Regions from separate parts of the Pseudoalteromonas sp. S8-8 genome, predicted to be linked through region 1. Evidence: predicted binding sites of a transcription regulator. Region 1 holds the regulator's gene; each other region holds the start of a gene.
What was found. The regulator sigma-54, encoded in region 1, starts transcription at its own class of promoters, with help from an activator protein. The targets are predictions, from matches to a motif close to GTTGGCACGNNNNTNGNNT.
Positions count from the first base shown of each region.

Region 2: a site for sigma-54 is predicted at 2,683-2,701, ahead of L659_RS0116695 (EF-hand domain-containing protein). Genes of this name have one in related genera too.
Region 3: a site for sigma-54 is predicted at 1,952-1,970, ahead of L659_RS0112135 (BON domain-containing protein). Genes of this name have one in related genera too.

Region 1 covers NZ_AUTR01000026.1:14,381-18,643, reverse strand. The annotation lists gene lptC (LPS export ABC transporter periplasmic protein LptC) at 1-97, shown strand, start outside; gene lptA (lipopolysaccharide transport periplasmic protein LptA) at 87-632, shown strand; gene lptB (LPS export ABC transporter ATP-binding protein) at 629-1,354, shown strand; gene L659_RS0108080 (RNA polymerase factor sigma-54) at 1,424-2,923, shown strand; gene hpf (ribosome hibernation promoting factor) at 2,949-3,236, shown strand; gene ptsN (PTS IIA-like nitrogen regulatory protein PtsN) at 3,241-3,693, shown strand; gene rapZ (RNase adapter RapZ) at 3,712-4,263, shown strand, end outside.
Region 2 covers NZ_AUTR01000049.1:46,777-51,039, reverse strand. The annotation lists gene trkA (Trk system potassium transporter TrkA) at 86-1,462, shown strand; gene L659_RS0116705 (EF-hand domain-containing protein) at 1,544-1,759, opposite strand; gene L659_RS0116700 (calmodulin) at 2,038-2,250, opposite strand; gene L659_RS0116695 (EF-hand domain-containing protein) at 2,390-2,602, opposite strand; gene L659_RS0116690 (flagellar brake domain-containing protein) at 3,067-3,726, opposite strand; gene L659_RS0116685 (TrkH family potassium uptake protein) at 3,771-4,263, opposite strand, start outside.
Region 3 covers NZ_AUTR01000035.1:292,997-297,259, reverse strand. The annotation lists gene L659_RS0112150 (tRNA1(Val) (adenine(37)-N6)-methyltransferase) at 1-469, opposite strand, end outside; gene srmB (ATP-dependent RNA helicase SrmB) at 545-1,771, shown strand; gene L659_RS0112135 (BON domain-containing protein) at 2,044-2,364, shown strand; gene L659_RS0112130 (hypothetical protein) at 2,458-3,123, opposite strand; gene L659_RS0112125 (mechanosensitive ion channel family protein) at 3,379-4,263, opposite strand, start outside.

The DNA of each region.
Region 1 (4,263 bases):
CAATTTAAAAATCACTGGTAAAGGCCTAGAAGCCGACTTAAAAACCGAAGTGATAAAACTAATTAACCATACGCGAACCATATATTATGACCAATAAAATATTAAAATCACTTATTATTCCTACACTTATACTAGCGTTTAATAGTAGTGCTGCAGAGCAAAACACGCAACCGGCTGCAAATCAAATTTCAATAAGCGCCGATAAGCAAGAAGGCCAATTAAAAGCTAATGTCGGGATTTTTGAGAAAAACGTTGAAATTATTCACGGTAACCGCCGTATCACAGCCGACCGCTTAGAAGTACATAAACGCGATGAACTTGGTGATAATAAACAATTATTAATTGCTACAGGTAGCCCTGCGCACTTTGAAGAAAAGCAATCAGATGGCACGACTATGAGCGCCAGTGCTGACGAAGTACGTTATGATGTATCTAAGCGTTTTTTAACGCTTGTTGGTAATGCACAAGTATCGCAAGCGGGACAAAAAATAAATGCTAAAAGCATTACCTACGATATAGAGCAGCAGCTAATCAGTGCCGAAAAAGATGAAAACTCAACTGACCGCGTTCACACAATTTTAGTGCCAATCGAGACTAAAAAAAGTAAAAAAAGCGACAAAGGTCAACCATGAGCACATTAAAAGCAGAGCTATTAGCAAAGAGCTATAAAGGCCGTGAAGTTGTAAAAAACGTCGGCCTTGAAGTCAAAGCTGGCAGTATTGTTGGCTTACTTGGCCCTAACGGCGCAGGTAAAACCACCACGTTTTATATGATAGTAGGACTTGTACCTAGCGACAAAGGTAAAATATCGATAGACGATAACGATATTACTCTTTTACCTATGCATAGTCGTGCTAGATTAGGCATTGGCTACTTACCGCAAGAGTCTTCAATATTCAGAAAGCTGACTGTTTATCAAAACTTAATGGCCATTTTAGAAACGCGCAAAGAGTTAAATAAACAAGCTAGAGAAGACACTCTCGATAAATTATTAGATGAATTTAGCATACAACACATTCGTGATAGCCAAGGTATGGCGTTGTCGGGTGGCGAACGTCGTCGTGTGGAAATAGCACGTGCGCTGGCAGCAGATCCTAAATTTATATTACTGGATGAACCATTTGCAGGTGTTGACCCGATTTCGGTATTAGATATAAAGAAAATAATAGAACATCTTAAAAATCGTGGGATTGGTGTATTAATTACCGATCATAACGTAAGAGAAACCCTTGATGTTTGTGAAAAAGCCTACATTGTTTCTCATGGGGAGCTGATTGCATCAGGTACTCCAGAACACGTATTAAATGATAAAACAGTACGCGATGTTTACTTAGGCGAGCAATTTAGGCTGTAACATTTACGCCATGTCTTTAAGCATCTGCTAGTATTAATTATAACAACATAAAAGGATTGTTAGAGATACATGAGGCAATCACTACAGCTGCGCATGGGCCAGCAACTTACAATGACTCCACAGTTGCAACAAGCTATTCGTTTGTTGCAACTCAGTACATTGGATCTCCAGCAAGAAATACAAGAAGCTCTCGACAGCAACCCGCTATTAGAGGTTGAAGAAGCAGACTATTCAGAAGACGCTGCTGGTAAAAACGAGCAAAAAGCAGATACAGATGACATAACTGTTAGCGCATCTGCCGATGATGCTCCAAGCGAATACGAACAAGATAGTGGTGAAGCACTTGCAAAAGACACGCTAAGTGACGACATGGCTATGGATGTTAGTTGGGATGAGTACATGAGTGCCGCCCCAGCAGCATCATCGGGTCCGATGCCTGAAGACGAATCAATATACCAAGGCGCCTCTACTGAAACGCTCCATGAGTATTTAATGTGGCAGTTACAACTAACGCCATTTAGCCCTACAGACGAAGCGATTGCTATTGCTATTGTAGAAGCCGTCGATGATTCAGGTATTTTAACACTAAGCTGCGAAGAGATTTTAGAAAGCTTCAATCAAGAAAACGAAGATGATAACGAAGTCGAACTTGATGAAATTGAAGCTGTATTAAAACGCATCCAACTGTTTGATCCTGTTGGTATTGCTGCGCGTAGCCTACAAGAGTGTTTATGTATTCAGCTTAACCAGTTTGATAAAGAAACACCTTACATTAATGAAACAAAAATGATTTTAACCGAGCATATTGATTTATTAGCTGCTCGTGACTATCGTACATTAATGAAGAAAACTAAGCTCAAAGAAGAAGAGCTTAAAGAAGTAATGACATTAATACATACTCTAAGCCCTAAACCTGCAGATACTATTGTAAGAGAAGAATCTGAGTATGTTATTCCTGATGTGTCAGTTAAAAAAATTAAAGGCCGCTGGGTTGTTGAGTTAAACCCAGACAGCATGCCTAAAATTCGTGTTAATAGCCAATACGCGGCAATGTCTCGCACTGTAAAATCCAGTGGTGACAGCCAGTTTATTCGCTCGCATTTACAAGAAGCTAAATGGTTTATTAAAAGCTTAGAAAGTAGAAACGACACGCTATTAAAAGTAACAAATTGTATTGTTAAGCAACAACAAGGCTTTTTTGAACACGGTCCTGAAGCCATGAAACCAATGGTTTTAAATGATGTTGCTGAAATGGTAGAAATGCACGAATCAACAATTTCGCGCGTAACAACCCAAAAGTATATGCACACACCCCGTGGTATATTTGAGCTTAAATACTTTTTCTCAAGCCATGTAAGCACCGAAAACGGTGGTGAATGTTCATCTACAGCAATCCGTGCGCTTATCCGAAAATTAATCGCAGCAGAAAACTCAGCAAAACCATTGAGTGATAGCAAAATAGCGGATATATTGGCTGAGCAAGGAATTAAAGTAGCGAGACGTACAATCGCAAAATACCGCGAATCTCTGGCTATTCCACCGTCAAATCAACGTAAAAGTTTGATTTAAGACGCAAAAAAAGAGGGTAATGCTTATGCAACTAAACTTAACTGGTCGTCACGTAGAATTAACCGATTCACTAAGAGACTATATTAATACCAAATTTGCGAAGCTAGAAAGACACTCTGATCATATTAATAATGTTCATGTCATTCTCGATGTAGAAAAATTAAATCAAAAAGCAGAAGCCACCATACACGTAAGCGGTGCTGAGTTATTTGCCTCTACAGAACATCAAGATATGTATGCCGCCATTGACTCGTTGATCGACAAGCTCGATCGACAAGTAATTAAACACAAAGAGAAGCTTGCTCGACACTAATATGATGAAATTAAGCTCACTTATATGCCAGGACTGCAGCAAAGCTGCGGTCCTTTTTAATAGCAAAAAAAGAATTTTAGAGTTCATTAGCGAACTTGCTCACGACAAACTTCCGTATTTACCGCAACAAGATATTCTTAATGCTTTAATGAGCAGAGAAAAATTGGGTAGTACAGGTATAGGGCGTGGCATTGCCATTCCTCATGGAAGAATGAGCGGTGCAGAAGAGCCTTTGGCTTTAGTACTCGTTAGCGAAACTCCAATAAATTTTGATGCAATCGATAATCGCCCTGTTGATATTTTCGTCGCACTCATCGTACCAGATGGCGATAACCAGCAGCACTTAAAGACTCTAGCAACCATTGCTGATAAACTAAACAACAAAGATTTTTGTAAACAGTTACGCAGTGCAAAATCAGATACTGAGCTTTACCAAGTTATTGTCAATCAATCATAGTTTTATAAAGGGTGTTAAATGGAGTTAATTATCATAAGCGGCCGTTCTGGTTCTGGAAAGTCGGTTGCTTTACGCATTGTAGAAGATTTAGGTTATTATTGCGTAGATAATATTCCAGTTAACTTGCTTCCTTCATTAGTTCGCAGTGTGTCTGATAGCTACGATAAAATTGCTGTTAGCATTGATGTACGGAACATCCCTAAACAACAAGATGAATTTAACGATATTCTTGAATACTTGCCAGGCTTTGCAAACCCTACGTTATTTTATTTAGATAGCGACGATCAAACATTGATAAAACGTTTTTCTGAAACTCGTAGATTACACCCACTATCAATTGACTCGTTGCCTCTTGATTTAGCCATCAAAAAAGAAAAAGAATTACTTGATGTATTAATCACCCGCGCCGACTTTATGATAGACACGACTGATTTGAGTGTTCATCAACTCGCTGAATCTATTCGTGAAAAGATTTTAGGTAAAAAAGATAAACAACTGATTGTCACTTTTGAATCGTTTGGTTTTAAACACGGCATACCAAAAGAAGCAGATTACGTATTTGATGCACGC
Region 2 (4,263 bases), on a different contig from region 1:
AGCCGTACACTAAATAGTTAGCCATTTATGAAACATTAAATGGCTATTTTTTTAATTAAATTATGATCAATACCACGGGTAAATAATGAAAATAATTATACTCGGTGCCGGGCAAGTTGGTGCTACGCTTGCTGAAAACTTAGTTGGCGAACAAAACGAAATTACCGTTGTTGATATAGACGGTAACCGATTACGTGAACTTCAAGATAAGTACGACTTACAAGGGGTTATGGGCCACAGCGCGCATCCTGATGTTTTACGCCGTGCAGGCGCTGAAGATGCCGATATGATTATAGCAGTAACCAGTTCAGATGAAGTGAACATGGTTGCATGCCAAGTGGCGTACAGTATTTTTAAAACGCCCACTAAAATTGCCCGCATTCGCTCAGAGCAATATTTAAAATACCGCGAAAAACTATTTCAAAACGATGATTTACCAATCGATCATTACATTGCTCCCGAAGCACTGGTCACTAAGTATATTCGCCGTCTAATTGACTACCCTGGTGCTCTGCAAGTATTGCAGTTTGCTGATGGCATGCTCTCGTTAGTAGCCGTAAAAGCTTACTATGGGGGTTTATTAGTAGGTTATGCGTTATCTGCACTTAAAGAACATATTCCTAATGTAGAAACTCGTGTTGCCGCTATTTATCGTCAAGGTAAAGCAATCAAACCACTGGGTACCACCGTTATTGAAGCCGATGACGAAGTATTCTTTATTGCCGCTACAAAACATATACGCGCAGTAATGAACGAGCTACAAAAACTTGAGCGTTCGTACAAAAAAATTATGATAGCTGGTGGCGGTAACATTGGGGCAGGCCTTGCCCGCTCACTTGAAAAAAACCACACCGTTAAACTAATTGAACGCAGTAAAGAACGTGCCGAGCAACTCTCAGAAATGCTCGATAACACGGTCGTTTTTTGTGGTGACGCATCTGATCAAGAACTGCTCTCAGAAGAGCATATTGAACAAGTCGATGTATTTATTGCCGTAACCAACGACGATGAAGCAAACATTATGTCGGCCATGCTTGCAAAACGTATGGGCGCACAAAAAACCATGGTACTTATTCAACGTGGAGCTTACGTTGATTTGGTACAAGGCGGCGAAATAGATATTGCCATATCGCCACAACAAGCAACTATATCAGCGTTATTAACGCACGTACGCCGTGGTGATATTGTTAACGTGTATTCACTGCGTAAAGGCGCAGCAGAAGCCATTGAAGCGGTTGCTCATGGTGATGAAAACACATCTAAAGTGGTTGGTCGTGCGATTGCCGACATAAAACTTCCTGCAGGTACAACCATTGGGGCAATAGTACGTAATGACGATGTGCTGATAGCTCACGATGATACAATTATTATGTCGGGCGATCATGTCATCATGTTTTTAATCGACAAAAAACACATTACCGTTGTAGAAAAACTATTCCAAGTAAGTGCTATATTCCTTTAACTAGTTACTCTAATTAGTTAATTTAATACACAAAAAAGCCGCTGACTAAGGCGGCTTTAATGGAGTATGCTTAAATATTGATTACTGTACTTTTGAAAACTCTTCTTTAGAGATTTCACCATTACCATCAGTATCCAAATCATCAAAAATCTTTACAAGCTGAGGGTTAACCTTTGCTTCTTCCATTGTAATAGCACCGTTACCATCTGCATCAAAAGAGGCAAAATCTACTGCGGCATATGCTGCTGATGAAGATGCTAAAACGATAACTGCAAGTGTTGTATTTAATGTTTTCATAATAATATTCCTAGTAATATGGGAAGTCCTTTTCAAAGATCCCTGACTGTGAAAAATGTTTAATCTGAAAAAAGATTAGTTAACCTGTACTCTGGTTAAGAGATTTACTAACGTATTGAATCATGGTGATATTTAAATTTATTTTCTCTAGCCAGAGATTTTCAGTGAAAACAAGGCGAATTTACGCGTCAATAGCTGGCCTATTGCAAGTAAATTCAACGCAGTTAGCGCTGAAAATAGCTGCTCGAGATAGATTTATTATCCAGAGTTCAGGTTAATTAGTAATTAGCGAATTCTTCTTTAGAAAGCTCGCCGCTACCGTCGGTATCTAGCTCAATAAATTCAGCCATTAAATCTGTATCGACTGCCGCTTCGCTTGGGCTAATTGTGCCGCTACCATCGATATCAAGGCTGTCAAAATCTGATGCTGCAAATGCAGCGGAAGAAGATGCTAGTACTATAAGTGCTAATGCTTTATTTAAATGTTTCATAACTTAATCCTTCAATGTTCTATCAAAAAAATTGCTTCGTTTAACTTAAAACGTAATTTTTCACTTCCTTGTTATCCTCTTTCGTAAGCTCCCTTGCCTACTTAGGTGTCTTTGGCAACTCAGGATAAATACTTTTTAATTAAGCTTCTGAAAATTCTTCTTTTGATAACTCACCATTTTGGTCAGTATCAAGCTCAGAAAACATGCTCATTAGCTTTGCATCAACTGATGCTTCTGCTTGGCTAATTGTGCCACTGCCGTCTACATCCAGTGTGTCAAAATCTGTTGCAGCAAAAGCGGCTGAAGAAGATGCAATAGCGATAAGTGCTAAAGTTTTATTAATGCTTTTCATAATATGTATCCTTCAAATTTATGTGTGTGCGATTAAGTATTTCACTTTGAATCACGATTTCGTTCAGTACACTTAGACTATTACAACTTAGATGCCAACATTTAAAAATTAATAATTTTCAATAAGTTAAATATAAAACGTACAACAAGAAAGCGTTTTTAGAATAATTATTGTTGCCCTTTAGCAACACGTTTTAAAGAGATGGCATTAAAGTCATTAAAAACATATAGTTATGTTTATATAAAAAGATACATTTTTAAATGTACGGTTTTAAAAGGAGGGATTTTAAAGAATAATTGAGATAAATTTTAACGAGGAAGCTTTAATAACAAAAAATAAGCTGTAAAAAATAATACGTAATCAGTTGTTTTATTTAAATAATAATTTTAATTATGAAAGAGAAAAAAAAATTTTATAAATACTGACGTAAAATGCCTTTTTGTTGCAAATAAGCGAAAACCTATTTATTCAACGGTAGGCTCAAGCGCAGAAGGGTCTATAAAATGCTCTTTCATAAAGGCTTTCATTTCATCCTCGCTTGCTAGTAGCTTAATTCCACAGTGCACGCCTGCGGCATGCTCTTTAACACTGCAAATTTCACCTTCAAAATCTTTATCACTGCTATTAAGTACGACAGTGCATTGCATATCTTTAATACTTTCAACTTGCTGATCGCCTCTAATATCAAACATTACACCAGTGAGTGAAATGTCTTTAATAAGGCCTTCAAGTACCCTATCGTCACTTAGCTTTAGCTTTGCAGGTAATAAGGTAGGTATGCGTGTTTGTGAGCGTAGCGCAAATAACTGCACTTGCTTTGGAAAGTTTATAAACACGAGTTTAGCGGGATGAGAGGCTACCGACATAATTTGCTGGCGAAACGCAATAACTTGCCCACCACTACCTTCAATAAGCGCTCTTACAACAACCATTACGCCATCACGTAAATAGTCACTCGCCGCAGGTAAACGCTTTGCATTGGGATAATTTAAAATAATAAACTGTTTATCGAGTAAACCAATTAATTCAGTTTTAACACGCTTACTGCTTGTAGGTGTTAATATTTCTAGGTCGACTAAGCTGCCTACACTTATATGCTTTAGCTTTTCTAAATTTGTTGGCATATCCCTTTCCCAATAGTTCGTAATTTAAAACTTAAGCCGCTCGTTTATCCACGCCAAAAAGTAGGCGTAAATAACACTAATAAAGTAAATATTTCTAAACGACCAAACACCATTGCAATGGTAAGCAACCATTTAGCACCATCGGTTATAGCGCCATAATGCGACGCTACATCCCCCAGACCTGGACCTAAGTTATTTAAACAAGCCGCAGTGGCTGAGAACGCAGTTATGTTATCCATACCCGTGCCCATAAGCGCTAACATAATAATAATAAACACCAACGCATATGCAGAGAAAAATCCCCACACGGCTTCTACTACTTTGTCTGGCAACGCCTTTCGACCCAGCTTGATTGAATATATAGCCCGTGGGTGCACCAAACGATTAAGCTCACGCACACCCTGCAAGTAAAGTAAGAACACGCGCACTACTTTCATACCACCACCAGTAGAGCCTGCACAGCCACCAATAAAGCTCGAAAATATAAGTAAAATAGGTAAAAACAAAGGCCATGTTGAAAAGTTATCAGTAGCAAAG
Region 3 (4,263 bases), on a different contig from region 1:
GGAGTATTAAGCTAAAGCGAGAACCTCTATGGCTTAAATGTTTAAACGCATTAATTAACTCTTCAAAACTTAGGCCGTCGGTATGGCGTGCGGTATTACGCGCAACATTATCGCCTTTTAAACTGTGATTAAAATACGGTGGATTAGAGATAACCACGTCAAATTTAACTTCACTACTAAAGCTTTGAATAGTTTGATGCGTAATACTTATTGTTGGCCACGGGCTATTAGCTACATTTTGTAATGCTTGGGTATAGGCGCTTTCGTCAATTTCTACCGCAGTTATATCAAGCTCATTACTGCGCTGCTTACACATTAGTGCTAGTAAGCCGGTGCCGGTGCCTATATCAAGTAATGACTTTGCACCGCTTAAATTAGCCCATGCGCCAAGCAAAATGCCATCGGTAGAAACTTTCATTGCACAGTGGTCGTGTTCAACTTTAAATTGTTTAAATACAAAACCAGACATTTTTTCACCTTTTCATTCACCAAGCGCAGCATAGCGCGTATAATCAGGGTAATTGTCCCTTATTTTAGACACTCTATGCAATTTTCTGAATTTGATCTTGATAACAAGCTACTCGATGCCATTAATAAAATGGGCTACGAGACGCCAACCAGCATTCAACAACAAGCTATTCCTGAAGCACTACAGGGGCGCGATATTTTAGCATCTGCGCCTACTGGTACAGGTAAAACAGCGGCATTTTTAATTCCGGCTATTCAGTACTTACTGGATTTCCCACGTCGTGACCCTGGTTTTGCGCGCGTACTCGTTATGACCCCGACTCGTGAGCTGGCTTATCAAATTCATGAACAATGTGAACTGCTAGCTAAACGCACACACCTAAAAATTGGTGTAGTAACAGGCGGTATTAACTACGGCACGCATAAAGAAATTTTTGAAAAAAATAACGATATTTTAATCGCCACACCAGGTCGATTAATGGAATACCTAGAAACCGAAAACTTTCATGCTGAACACGTAGAAATGCTTATTATTGATGAAGCAGATCGCATGTTAGATATGGGTTTCAAAAAAGAAATGAGCCGTATTTGTGACGAAGCTAAAAATCGTCGCCAATGTTTTTTATTCTCAGCAACACTTGAAGGTGACAGCGTAGAAAGGTTTGCTGAAAAAACATTAAACGACCCAGCTCTATTAGAAGCCGAATCGTCACGTAAAGAAAAAGCTAAAATTCACCAATGGGTACATTTAGCCGACGATTATCATCACAAACTTGAGTTATTAGTTAATACGCTAAAAAATCCTGACGTGACTAAAGCGATTGTGTTTGTTAAAACTCGCGAACGCTTAGAAACATTGATTGGCGAACTTACAACTAATGATGTAAAAGCAGCGTGGTTACGCGGCGAAATGCCACAAGACAAACGTATGAAAGCCATGGAAAACTTCCACAGTGGCAAAACAAGCATATTAGTTGCTACCGACGTAGCTGCACGTGGTATTGACGTATCTGACATCAGCCACGTTATTAACTTTGATATGCCGCGCACTGCCGACGTATATGTACATCGTATTGGTCGTACTGGCCGTGCTGGTAAAAAAGGGATAGCAATATCGCTAGTTGAAGCACACGATATTGGTATTTTATATAAAGTAGAGCGCTACGTTGAACAAAAATTAAAACGCCGTGTAATTAGAGGTGTTGAGCCACAGCATAAAGAAGCTAAGCCACCTGCTAAAAAGCGTAAAGATCCAGTAAAAATGAAAGCCAAGAAAAAAGCTAAGGTTAAAAAGAAAAAGTAACCTAAAACATTTTTATACTAAGCCGACTTTTGTCGGCTTTTTAGTGCAAGCCTTGTAGGCTCTGCTGTTTGTACCTGTTACATATGTAACCCAAGCATGTAACTCATACTCATTTAAATGTAATTTTTGCCAACCTGAATTCCCACTTAATAAAATTTCCTTATATTTCATAGCGTTAATATTGGCACCGAAATTGTAACTACAAAGATAACCTAGCCGATGGAATTTCCATATTGTGGCTGCACTATTCACCGTAATGTAAGGATTAAGTTATGAACCGCTTCAAGTTAACTATCGCTTTAGTATCATTTTGTTGTTTATTTTTATTAGCTTGCGCTACAAAAGTAAGTGCAGCAACAAGCGTGATCGTAGTAAGCACTGTTGCTACGCAACCTAACTTGCAGCAAACAATTACTCATACCTTACGTACCAATCCTAACTTAGTGTTAAGCGATATTCGTGTGCAGGTAAAAAACGGTGAAGTAGATTTATATGGCGAAGCGCAAACCGGCTTTCAGCGCGCATTAGCTCAAAAGTTTTTAGAAAATATGGATGGGGTAAAAATAATTCGTAACAAAATTAGCGTTATTTAATACGCACCACATAAACCTATTTGTATAACTAATTCATAAGCGCGGCTTGTTACTCCAACACAAGCTGCGCTTTTTTATGTTTATTTTTTGTAGTTATTTCAATTTATCTAGTTGTTGAATAACATCACTTAATTTAAAACTACTTTTTTGTGAATTAAAACTTTCAACAAAAACTTCTTTAAAACTGCTTACCGTAGAATCTTCATTTAGCTCAAAAGGAAAACCCTTAAGTTCCTTTGTTTTTGGATTAAACTTATAAACAAAATTGTCACCACTTAAACCCGCTGAAAAAACGTAATGATGATTATCAACCCATCCTGCCGCGCCATGAAATAGAGCAATATTTATTTTATCGTTTTGAGTATGTACGCCGACTTTAACTACATTATTTTTATTGAATGCGGCTTTTGTTATCTCTTTACTGGGGATAAACCAAAACCCTTTTGTATTACCCACAAACACAGCTAAATATTCATCATCAGGTGACCAAGTGATAACGTTACTTTCATAACTTTTTCTAGGGCATAAAACATCATCTGAGCTACAAAACTCTCGTAACTTCTCTTTTTCAATATATACCGCTTTATTTGGTAAGATTAATGTAGAGGTAAGGTTTTTGTTTTTATCGAGAAAAAGTATTTCAGCGGTATTGTTATCTATATTTAATTTATAACTCACATCATATTTAGCATTATATTCGTTACCTACTGAAATAAAGCTAATAACTAGGCTGAAAATAAAATTATTTTTGTAAACCATTTAATCTTTAACTTCATTTGTTTGTAATCCTAATATTTAAAAAAATACACCTTGTATAACCAATAATTGCATAATAAATAGATAAAAGGGAAACTTACCTTATAAAAAACACGTTATAAAATCTGCTGGAGAAAATAATTAATGAATAAAGAAAAGTGACTTGAACTAATTAAAAAGCGCATTTTTACTCTGTAAAAATGCGCTGTTGGTAAGTAACTATTTCCCAATGCTTTTGCCTAATGAGCTTTAACTAAATTACTCACTTTGGCTAGAGTCAGCACCGTCTTTATTTGATGATTGCTGGCTTATTTTATCGCTAATCATGGCATCGAGTTTTTCGCCGCCTTTAATACCAAAATCTAAAGTGCGAATTGGGAATGGAATGCTAATGTCAGCTTCGTCTAGTGCTTGCTTAACGGCAACTATACCTTTATGGCGCACCGTCATAAAATCAGGCTCGCCTGGGTATTTAATCCAAAACCACACCAGTAAGTTAATGCTGCTGCTACCAAAGCCTTCAGCGTATACAGCGGTTTCGTCTTTGCGTATTACAAAGTCAAACTCGTTAATTTTTTTAACAATGGCATCTTTGGCTTTATCTATATCGTCGCCATACGAAATACCCACCGGCACTTCTATTCGCCTAACACCTAAGGTGCTGTAGTTTTTAAGGACGTTTCTAAATAATACTTTGTTAGGTACGAGTATCAACTGCCCGTAAAAGCTCTCTATTAGCGTGTTACGCAAGTTTATTGAATGTATTGAACCAAACACGTCATCGGACTCAACAACATCACCTGCTTTAAACGGCTTACGTATCCCCATGGCGATACCTGCAATTAGGTTTTCGGTCATATCTTGAAACGCAAAACCAATTGCTAAACCTACAATACCCGCACCAGCAAGTAGCGAAGTAACGGTGCCTTTTAAACCAACAAAATCGAGCGCTATAAATAAACCTATGCACAACACAATAACTTTAAAAATTGACGCCATTAAGTCGGCAATTTGTGTTGAGTCGAGTGAGCGGCGTAATACGTTTTTCATCAGCTTGCCAGCAAAGCGTGCCAATATTGAAAACACAATTGCGATCAGTATCGCAACTATAAAATTAGGGATATGACTTATTACAACATCAAA